DNA from 2 places in the Arthrobacter jiangjiafuii genome. Region 1 is predicted to be linked to the other one. Evidence: predicted binding sites of a transcription regulator. Region 1 holds the regulator's gene; the other holds the start of a gene.

Region 1 (5,417 bases):
CTCCAGCTCCCACCTCGCCCATGGGGCGGGAAGTGCTCCGGCTGCGTGAATGGGCTGAGGAGACCGACACCGGAGACCGCGACGATCTGGTGCCCGGTGTCAGCGACAAAGCGTGGCGCCAGGTATCGGTAACGTCCATGGAGTGCCTCGGTGCGCAGAAATGCCCTGTCGCCGCCGAGTGTTTCAGCGAGCGTGCGCGCGCGCAGGCGGCCGTGGCCGACGTCGTCATTACCAACCACGCGATGCTGGCCATTGCCGCGTTCGAAGGTCTGGCCGTGCTGCCGGACTACGACGTCGTTGTCATCGATGAAGCCCACGAACTGCAGGACCGGGTCACCGGTGCCGTGACCGGTCAGTTGTCCGGAACAGTGATTTCCGCGGCGGTGACGGCTGCCCGGAAGCACACCTCGGCCAGTGTGGAGGAGCTGGCGCAGGCCGCCCGCGCCTTTGAGAAGTCGATGGAGGACGTCCCCTCCGGACTGCTGCCCAGCGGCTTGAACGAAGAACAGGGGCAGGCGGTGGCCCGGGTGCGTGAAGCGTGCCGGGTGGCGCTGTCCGATTCCAAGCCAGAACCCGGGGAAACGGCCGACGGCGGCCGCCAGACGGCGCGCTCGAGGCTGATGGCCGTCCTCGCAATCTGCGAGCGGTTGGTCCTGGCGCCGGATGCGGGAGAAGTCATCTGGGCCTCACGCCCCAGTTCCTTCTCGCCCTCGGGCGGATATTCGCCGCCGGATGAAACGGCACCGGCCACCCTGAACGTGGCACCGCTGTCCGTGGCCGGACGCCTGCGCGAGGGCCTGTTTGACGGACACACCGTGGTGCTGACCTCTGCGACCCTGGCGATTGGCTCCGAATTCGGGCCCGTGGCCGGAGCCCTGGGGCTGCTCGGCCCGGGAGCGCCTGCCTGGACCGGCACCGACGTCGGCAGCCCCTTCGACTATCCGCGGCAGGGCGTGCTGTATGTCGCGAAGGACCTGCCCAAGCCTGAGCGCGGCACCTCCGAAGCGCAGCTGGATGAAATCGAGGCGCTCCTGACGGCATCCAACGGGGGAGCGTTGGGGTTGTTCTCGTCCCGGCGGGCCGCCGAAGACGCAGCCGACGCCATGCGGTCCCGCGTGGATTTCCCGATCCTGTGCCAGGGCGAGAACTCCATGTCGGCGCTGGTGAAGCAGTTCTCAGAGGAGCCTGACACCTGCCTGTTCGGAACCATGTCACTCTGGCAGGGCGTTGACGTGCCCGGTGACTCGTGCCGGCTGGTGATGATCGACCGGATTCCGTTCCCGCGCCCCGATGATCCGCTGATGACGGCGCGCACCCGCGCCGTGGCGAAGGCCGGCGGGAACGGTTTTATGTCCGTTGCCGCGACCCATGCCGCCGTGCGGCTCGCTCAGGGAGCCGGACGCCTTATCCGCGCCTCCGGCGACCGCGGTGTGGTCGCCATCCTTGATTCACGGATGGCGACGGCGCGCTATGGCAGTTTCCTTCGGGCCGCCCTGCCCCCGTTCTGGTCCACCACTGACCGTTCTGTGGTGCTCAAGGTCCTGGGCCGTCTTGCGGAACAGTCCGGTGGGCAGGAAGTGCAGCGCACCGCCCGGAAGTAAGTGATCCCTGCGGAAGGGACAGAGTGCGGAAGTAACGTGTTCGGAAGTATCCGCGTGGGCAGACGCCAAAGGCGGATACGCCAAAGGCGGCCGGAATCCATCCGGCCGCCTTTTGTATCTGCAACCTCTGCGGGATTGTCCGGCTCTGGCGTCTGTTCCCTTTGTGGGCCGCCGAACCGGGAGAAGCTGCTAGAGCGAGCGCATCACGGAGACTACCTTGCCCATGATCACCGCGTGGTCGCCCACGATGGGCTCATAGCGGGTGTTCTGGGGCAGCAGCCAGGTGTGGCCGTTGCGCTGCCGGAAGGTCTTCACTGTGGCTTCGTCGTCAAGCAGTGCTGCAACGATGTCGCCGTTGTCGGCGGTGGGCTGCCGGCGGACGACCACCCAGTCGCCGTCGCAGATTGCCGCATCGACCATCGAATCACCCGAGACCCTGAGCATGAAGAGGTCGCCGTGACCCACCAGCTGCCGCGGCAGGGGCATGATGTCCTCCACCACCTGCTCCGCGAGGATCGGCCCGCCTGCGGCGATGCGGCCGACAAGGGGAACCATGGCCGTATCCACGGAGGTGGAGAGCTCGGTGACCGAGGCCAGCGGTGCGGAATAATCCTGTCCGGAGCGCCCTTCGGCGTTACCTGCGATCCCTTGGGCCCGGCCGCCGGCCGACGTGTCCGGGGAAACCCCTGTGCCGAAGGCTGATCCGCCCGCTGCCGGATCTTCAGCCTTGCCGTCGCGCAGCATCAAGGGGATAAGGATCTCCATGGCACGGGGGCGCTTGGGGTCGCGGCGGATGTAGCCCAGCTTCTCCAGCTGGACCAGCTGATGGGTCACGCTGGACAGGCTGGCCAGCCCCACCGTGTCGCCGATTTCGCGCATGGTGGGCGGGTACCCGTTGGTGCTAACGGACCGCTGGATCATCTCGAGCACCGTTTTTTGCCGGGGGGTGAGCCCTTTGGGACGCACGGCTGCGGCGGCTGGCTGATTGGTGCTGTCTTCGGAAACAGTCCTGCGGGCCACGGTGGGTTTCCCTTCGGGTCAGCTGGCCGGGTTGGCCGGGAGCTGGTCGGTGAATGGTGGAGCAGCCGGAACGCTGTGCAAGCCGCGCCGGCCGTTGTGTCAGAGGCAGGTGGTTCAGTGTTCCATATCGGCCGAAGCGGGACTTTTGTCCCGGGTCAGCCGGCTGGCACCGGATCAACCTCTTACTGGTACAACGCTAGGCGAGTAGGGGAAGCTTTTCAAACATTTGTTCGAGTGAGTCTCGACTTTGTTAGTAGATAGGTGCTAGAAATAACTCAGCAAGGAATCGAACATAGTTTCGACCCAGCAGGATACGGGGACGAAAATATGCGAGATGGCCGCCAAATGTTCGAATACAGCTTCGGGTTCCTTCCGTAGCGATCGAGCCGGAAAGGTGATGTTATGCCCGTCCCTACACTTCTCACTACCCCTGGACTTTCCCCCGCTTCGGAACTTCGCAGTACCTCGGAAGTTCCGTCCGCCGGAGATCCATCTGCCCTTGATACGGCGAGCCCGGCCAGCCCGGCTGCACCCTTGCGGTTGACCCGCCGCGGGCGCCTGGTGCTTATTGGCCTTCCTGCGATGCTCACCGCAGCGGCCGCACTCACCATGCTCGGGTTCTTCACAGCTCCGGCCATGGCATCCAACGGCGGACCGGACGTCACCCGGACAGTCCAGGTCAGCGTCGGACCCGGCGAGTCTCTCTGGGGGCTCGCACAGGAATACGCACCAGACCGGGATCCGCGGGCCGTTGTTGCCGACATGATTGAACTGAACAACCTGAGCGATGACCGTATCCCTGCCGGAGTTCAGCTGTTTATTCCGGTCGCCCGCTGACGCATTCTGCATTCGATCCGCACCGCGGTCGGACCTGCACTGCGTTCCGGCGCCCCGGCGTCGCCTCGCTACTCAGGGATACCCGCTAGCCAGGGCCGCCCCGCTGCCCAGAGCCGTCCGGCTTATGCAGAGCCTGCCGGTTCCGCCTATTGCGGAAAAAGGCCTGCCGAGCCCGCAACAATTCTTTCCCCTTCACCCCGCGGTCTTAAGCTGTACAGGTGACTGAACAGCTGGAGCGACTGAACCGACTTCCCCTGCGCGACGATCTGCGCGGCCTGACGCCCTACGGTGCGCCGCAGCTCGAAGTGCCCATCCTGCTGAACGTGAACGAAAATACCCATGGACTGCCCGAGCAGGTGCGCAAGGCCATCGTGGCTTCCGTGGAACAGGCGGTGGCAGGACTGAACCGCTACCCCGACCGTGAATTCACTGAACTGCGGGAACGGCTGGCCGGATATCTGGGCCACGGGCTGACACCCGATAACATCTGGGCCGGCAACGGCTCCAACGAGGTCCTGCAGCACATCCTCCAAGCCTTCGGCGGGCCCGGCCGGACCGCCATGAGCTTTCCTCCCACCTACTCGATGTACCCGCTGCTGGCCAGCGGCACCGGCACGCGCTACGTCACCGGCGTCCGCAGCGACGACTTCACCCTGACGCCGGAAGCCGCAGCGGAACAGGTCCGTGAGCAGGCTCCCAACATTGTCTTCCTCTGCACACCGAACAACCCCACGGGAACTGCACTGTCCCTGGACGTGGTGAAGGCGGTCTACGAAGCCGGAGAGGCTTCGTCCGCGATCGTGGTCGTGGACGAGGCCTACGGAGAGTTCTTCCATGCCGGAACACCCAGTGCCCTGGAGCTGCTGCCCGGTCGCGAACGGCTCATCGTGTCCCGCACCATGAGCAAGGCGTTTGCACTCGCCGGCGCCCGGGTGGGCTACATGGCAGCCGCACCGGAGGTCACGGACGCGCTGCGCCTGGTCCGGCTTCCGTACCACCTCTCGGCCATCACACAGGCCACGGCCAGTGCAGCCCTGGAGCACGCCGACGCATTGCTGGCCAACGTGGAAGCGATCAAGATCCAGCGCGACCGGATCGTGGCCGAACTGCAGGAACTGGGTCTGAAGCCGGCTCCCTCGGACGCGAACTTCGTGTTCTTCGGCGGTCTCGAAGATCCCCATGCTCTCTGGGAAGGCCTGCTCGAAGCCGGTGTGCTGGTCCGCGACGTCGGCATCCCCGGCCATCTGCGCGTGACGGCCGGAACGGAACCTGAAACCAGTGCCTTCCTGGCCCGGCTGCGCGAGCTCCTCGCTGCCGGCATCCGCTAGGCCGGTATCCGGCAGGCCGGTATCCGGCAGGCCGGGTATCCGCAGGGCCGGCCTGTGCCAGCGGCAGCGCCCGGGCAGGCTGCCTGTCCCCGGCGTCCAGGCAGGGGGACGCGCCTGTCACACTCAGGACGCACGGCGGTGCCGCGGAGCCCAGCCACTAAACTGTTACCAGAGACCACCTTCTTTCAAAGGAAAACCATGACCGTTCAGACCACCACCGGACGCACGGCCCGCCTCGAGCGGGTAACCAGCGAGTCGTCAGTGGTCGTCGAACTGGATCTGGACGGAACCGGCCAGTCCAACATCAGCACCTCGGTGCCGTTCTACGACCACATGCTCACGGCCCTGGCCAAGCACTCCCTGATCGACCTGACGGTCCAGGCCACCGGAGACACCCACATTGACGTCCACCACACCGTTGAGGATGTAGCCATCAGCATCGGTGAGGCGCTGAAGACCGCGCTGGGCACCAAGGCAGGCATCCGCCGCTTCGGCGAAGCCACGGTTCCCCTGGACGAGGCGCTGGCGAACGCCGTCGTCGACATTTCCGGGCGCCCCTACCTGGTGCATTCAGGTGAACCGGCAGGCCAGGAATACCACCTGATCGGCGGGCACTTCACCGGTTCCCTGA
Region 2 (5,417 bases), 970 kb from region 1:
TCGGCGCGCACGTAGTCCGGCCCCTGACCGCCGGCTCCGGCCGGATGGGCGCCGGCTTTGACGGTGTCCTCCTTGGTGGGGTGCAGCCGCCGCACCTCCGCCAGGGCGTAGGCCATGGCGCTTTGCATCCGCACGCCCAGCACGTCGAGCTTGAGCATGCCCATGGGATCCATGTCGTGCTTGTCGAACTGGGACATGGGCAGGCCCAGCCCGGAGGGCTGCACCGGGGTGCGGTCCAGCAGGGAGGTATCCCCCAGGATCACGCCGCACGGGTGCATGGAGATGTGGCGGGGCAGCCGGTCCAGGCGTTCGGTCAGATCCACCAGCAGATCCAGCTGCCGGTTGCCCTGGACCCGTTCGGCGACGTCGCGCAGTTCGGGCTTTTCGGCGAGCGCCTCCCGGAACTTGGCGGCGGAGAAACGCCAGAGCTGTTTGGCCACGGCTCCGACCTCCTCTTCGGCCAGGCCCAGGGCCATGCCGGCGTCGCGCACCGCCCCGCGGGCGCGGTAGCCGTTCTGCATGCTCATCAGGGTGACGCGCTCGGCGCCGAAACGTTCGAAGATGCGGTGGTAGACGTTGTGCCGTTGCGCGCTTTCGACGTCGATGTCGATGTCCGGCAGGGTCGAGCGGTCCTGTGAGAGGAAGCGCTCAAAGATCAGGTCATGCGCCAGCGGGTTAACGTGGCTGATGCCCAGCAGATAGTTCACCAGCGAGGACGCCCCCGATCCCCGCGCAGCGGCCCGCACCCCCATCCCGGTGATCATGGCGGAGACCTCGGCGACGGTCAGGAAGTAGGAGGCAAACCCCAGCCGTTCGATGATGCCCAGCTCATGCGCCAGCCGGTTGCGCATCCGTGCTTCCCCGGCGGCATCCAGGGTGGCGAACCTGCGGCCGATTCCCGCTTCGCAGCGGGCCACCAGTTCGGTCATGGGATCGGCGGTGATGCCGATGACCGATGCTTCCGGAACCACCGGCTGTTTCCAGCCCATTTCCGCCACCGGGTCCATCCGGCAGGTGTCGGCGAGCGCCTCGGTGTCGCGGAGCAGGCGTGCCGCCCCGGCCGCGCCATAGCCTGCACCGGCGCTGATCTCCCGGGCCAGCTCCCCCATCGCCTTGGCTGTCTTGAGCCAGCCCTGCCCGCTGGGCTGCAGGTCCGGAAGCCTGGCCATGGAGGTCAGCGCCCGGGCGGCATCCAGGACGTCGGCGGTGGCAGCGCCGTCGGCATCGACATAGCGCACCGCATTGGTGAGGATGGCGGGCAGCTGCATTTCATCGGCCAGCCGGAACATGCGCACCGCATGGGCCAGGGACAGGTTCTTTCCGGGGGCGCTCAGATGGGTCACCACTTCGATGGCCAGCGCTTCGCGGGGCAGCAGGGCCTGCCAGCGGGCGAAGAGTGTGCGGGCGACGGCATAGCTGCGGCTGCGCATCGCCTGGCCGACGTCGGACCAGGGGCCCACCAGCACCGTCAGGACCGGACTGTCCCGTCCGGCGGGGTCCGGGGCGCCGCCGTCATCGCCGTTCCCGGCAGCCCGCGCCGCCAGTTGCTCCAGGGTCACGCCCACGGGTTTGCTGTTTTTGCGGGCACCTGAGGCAACCGTGCCGGCGTGGGCATCGGAAATCAGCCGGCACAGCGCCCGGTAGCCGGCCCCGCCGCGCCGGCCGTGGGCCAGGACCACCACGCGGCCAGTGACCGCAGTGCTGCCGTGCCCGTCGGGATCACCCAGCACGGCCAGATCCACCCCCACGATGGGATCAATGCCGGCATCCATGCAGGCGCGCAGGTGCTTCACCGTTCCGTAGAGCCCGTCCCGGTCGGTGCAGGCGAGCGCGTCGGCGCCGTCGGCTGCCGCAGCGGCAGCGAGGTCCTGGGGCCAGGACACACCGTAGTGTGCACTGAACGCGGTGGCGGTGTGCAGGTGGGTGAAGCTCATGATGGCCAGGTTCCTAGGCGCTTTCCTGCAGGGCGTCGTGAACCCGGATCAGGCGCCAGCGCCCGGAGGACAGGTCATGCGAGAGGTCCAGGGTACGCAGCGGCGCACGGGTGGTCAGCCTCGCCTGCACCCGCCAGATCTCGGAGTCCACCAGGCCGGGCCCGTGTCCGCGTTCGGCACGGGCTTCTTCGTCCCACCAGTTCCGGCGTTCAAACCACCGCACCGGATCCGCCGCGACCTTGTAAATGCGCCCCTGCCAGGACAAGCGCAGCGGCTGCCCGCCGGGAGAACACACCACCTCTACCGCATCGCTGAAGACACCCACTTCAGTTCCCTCTTCCACCGTTGACGGCCTGCAGGTTTAGTTAATTGACCTGCTTCATCTTCGAACATATATTCGAACAGCACCAGTGTACGGCCCCTTTCTGACAGCCGCCGATCACTGCGGCCCTGACCGTTGGAAGGCCCGCCCCGCGTCATCCCCTGGCCTCCTCGGCGGCTTCCACCCGTGTGCTCTCGGAGAGTGGAACCTGCTGGATAAACAGGGAAAGAACCAGGGCAGCTGCCACCACCGGGACTCCCAGCAGGAAGATCGGCGGCAGGGCCTGGCCGAAGGCGCCGGCTACAAACCCGCGGACCGGATCCGGCAGGCTCCGCAGCAGCTCGGGGCTCAGCGAATTGATGCCGCCGGCCGCCAGTCCCCCGGCGCCCGGCGGGGCAGCAGCCATTTGCTCCGAGAGCCGGCTGATAAAGACGGATCCAAACACTGCAATCCCGAATGACGCACCGATCTGGCGGAAGTAGTTCGCCGCAGAGATGGCGGTCCCCATATCCCGGGGCGGAACGCTGTTCTGTACGATCAGCACCAGGTTCTGCATCAGGCAGCCCACCCCCAGTCCCATCACCAGCATTCCTGCAGCGGTGAAGGAATAAGGGGTGTCCGCGGAGATCCTGGAGAGCATCACCAGGCCGGTTATGATCACGGCGCAGCCGAGAACCGGATAGATCTTGTAGCTGCCGGTCCGCGAGATCAGCTGCCCCGTGCCGATGGAGGTCAGCAGCAGCCCGCCCATCATGGGCAGCATCATCAGGCCCGATTGGGTTGCCGAAGCGCCGTTGACCATCTGCAGGAACGTGGGCAGGTAGGAAATGGTGGAGAACATGGCCATCCCCACCGCGATCCCCACCAGCACCGGCAGCAGGAAGTTCCGGATCCGGAACAGGCGCGGCGGCAGGATCGGCTCCGGCGCCCGCAGCTCCACCGGGATGAACGCCACAACGGCCACCAGGGCTGCAGCTGCCAGCCCGAGGATCTGCGGCGAGGACCAGGCGTAGATGCTTCCGCCCCAGCTGGTCAGGATCACCACCGCGGCGCTGGCCACGGCCAGCAGGGCTGCACCGGCGTAGTCCAGCCGCGGCCTGAAGGCCCCCGTCCGGGAGGCTTCCGGTCTGGGCAGGTGCAGGGAGGAGATGACGACGGCGAGCGCCACGGCCCCGATGGGAATGTTGATGTAGAACACCCACCGCCAGGAGAAGCTGTCGGTGATCCAGCCGCCCAGCAGCGGGCCTCCCACCGAGGCGAGCCCGAAAGCCGCACCGATCACGCCCATGTACTTGCCGCGTTCACGCGGCGAGACGATATCGCCGATGATGGCCTGGGCGCCGATCATCAGCCCGCCGCCGCCAACCCCCTGCAAGGCACGGAAGGCGATCAGCTGCTCCATGTTCTGCGCCAGGCCGGAGAGGACGGAACCGGCCAGGAAGAGCGCAATGGCGAAGATGAAGATCCTTTTCCGCCCGTAGAGGTCACCAAGCTTGCCGTAGACGGGCAGCCCGATCGTGGCGGCCAGGATGTAGGCGGTCACCACCCAGGACAGATGCTCCAGCCCGTTCAGTTCCCCCACAATGGTCGGCAGCGCGGTGGCCACGATGGTCTGGTCCAGGGCCGCCAGCAGCACGGCCAGCAGCAGGCCGGTAAACACCATGGCCCGGCGCGGCCTGCCGGCTGCCGGTGCGGCCGCCAGTCCGTGCCCGGGCGCCGGTCCCGGCTCGGGGAGGAAGTCCCGGTTGCCCGCCATTGCTCACGGCCTTCCCGTCCGGGCTTCCGCGCCTGCCGCCAGCCGCGGGGTTTCGGAAAGTGGAATCTGTTGGATGAAAAGGGTCAGGATCAGGCCCGCTCCCAGAGCGGGGATGCCGAGCAGGAAAATCGGCGGCAGCGCGTCGCCAAAGGCCCGGGCGATAAAGTCCTGCACCGGTTCCGGCAGCATCTTCAGCTCCGCGGGACTGATCGAATTGACCCCGTTGCGCAGTACCCCCGAGGCCTGTGCCGGGGCATCCGCCACCTGGTCGTTCAGCCGCTTGATGAAGAAGGAGCCGTAGACGGCGATCCCCAGCGAGCCGCCCATCTGCCGGAAGTAGTTGGCCGAGGAGACCCCGGTGCCCATATCCTGCGCGGGCACGCTGTTCTGCACGATCAGCACCAGGTTCTGCATCAGCGCGCCGATGCCCAGGCCCAGCACGAACATGCCCAGGGCAGTGAACCAGTACGGGGTGGTGTTGGAAATCCGCGAGAGCAGCAGCAGGCCTACGATCATGACGGCGGCGCCCAGGACCGGGTAGATCTTGTACTTGCCGGTCCGGGAGATCAGCTGCCCGGTGCCGATTGAGGTCAGCAGCAGCCCGGCGGTCATCGGCAGCATCATCAGCCCGGAGACGGTGGCGGAGGCGCCGTTGACCATCTGCAGGAAGGTGGGCAGGTAGGAAATGCTGCCGAACATGGCCAGCCCCACGGACAGCCCCACCAGGGTGCAGACCAGGAAGTTGCGGTTCCCGAACAGCCGCAGGGGCAGGATCGGCTCGGCGGCACGCAGCTCCACCGGAATAAAAACGGCAACGCCGACGGCGGCAAGCACTCCCAGCCCCAGGATCTGGGGTGAGGTCCACGGGAAGGTGGTTCCGCCCCAGCTGGTCAGCATCACCAGCGCGGAACTGGTGAGTGCCAGCAGGGCGGCCCCGGGGTAGTCCAGCGGCGGCCGCTGCCCCGTGCGGGCCGGCAGGTGCAGCGAGGTGATGATGACGGCCAGGGCGATGGCGCCGAGGGGAAGGTTGATGTAGAACACCCACCGCCAGGACCAGTACTCGGTGAGATAGCCGCCCAGCAGCGGTCCGCTCACCGAGGCCAGGCCAAAGGCGGCACCGATCAGGCCCATGTAGCGGCCGCGCTGCCGGGCAGAGACGACATCGCCGATGATGGCCTGCGCGCCGATGATCAGCCCGCCGCCGCCTACGCCCTGCAGGGCGCGGTAGGCGATGAGCTCGGCCATGCTGTGGGCCTGCCCGGACAGGGCCGACCCGATGAGGAACACGACTATGGCAAACACGAAGATGTTCTTGCGTCCCAGCAGGTCGCCGAGCTTGCCGTAGATCGGGAGCCCGATCGTAGAGGTGAGCAGGTAGGCGGTAATGACCCAGGACAGATGGTCC

What was found. Region 1 encodes LexA, which represses DNA repair genes until DNA is damaged. Its sites were predicted from a motif close to TCGAACANNTGTTCGA; they were not measured.
Region 2: a site for LexA is predicted at 2,320-2,335, ahead of KKR91_RS10435 (DUF6504 family protein). Genes of this name have one in related genera too.

Annotation. Positions count from the first base shown of each region.
Region 1 is NZ_CP076022.1:1,253,101-1,258,517, forward strand. Features, by position in the region: gene KKR91_RS05915 (ATP-dependent DNA helicase) at 1-1,601, shown strand, start outside; gene lexA (transcriptional repressor LexA) at 1,791-2,621, opposite strand; gene KKR91_RS16980 (LysM peptidoglycan-binding domain-containing protein) at 3,204-3,458, shown strand; gene KKR91_RS05930 (histidinol-phosphate transaminase) at 3,677-4,786, shown strand; gene hisB (imidazoleglycerol-phosphate dehydratase HisB) at 4,985-5,417, shown strand, end outside.
Region 2 is NZ_CP076022.1:2,221,022-2,226,438, forward strand. Features, by position in the region: gene KKR91_RS10430 (DNA polymerase III subunit alpha) at 1-1,934, opposite strand, end outside; gene KKR91_RS10435 (DUF6504 family protein) at 1,948-2,259, opposite strand; gene KKR91_RS10440 (MDR family MFS transporter) at 2,411-4,012, opposite strand; gene KKR91_RS10445 (MDR family MFS transporter) at 4,016-5,417, opposite strand, start outside.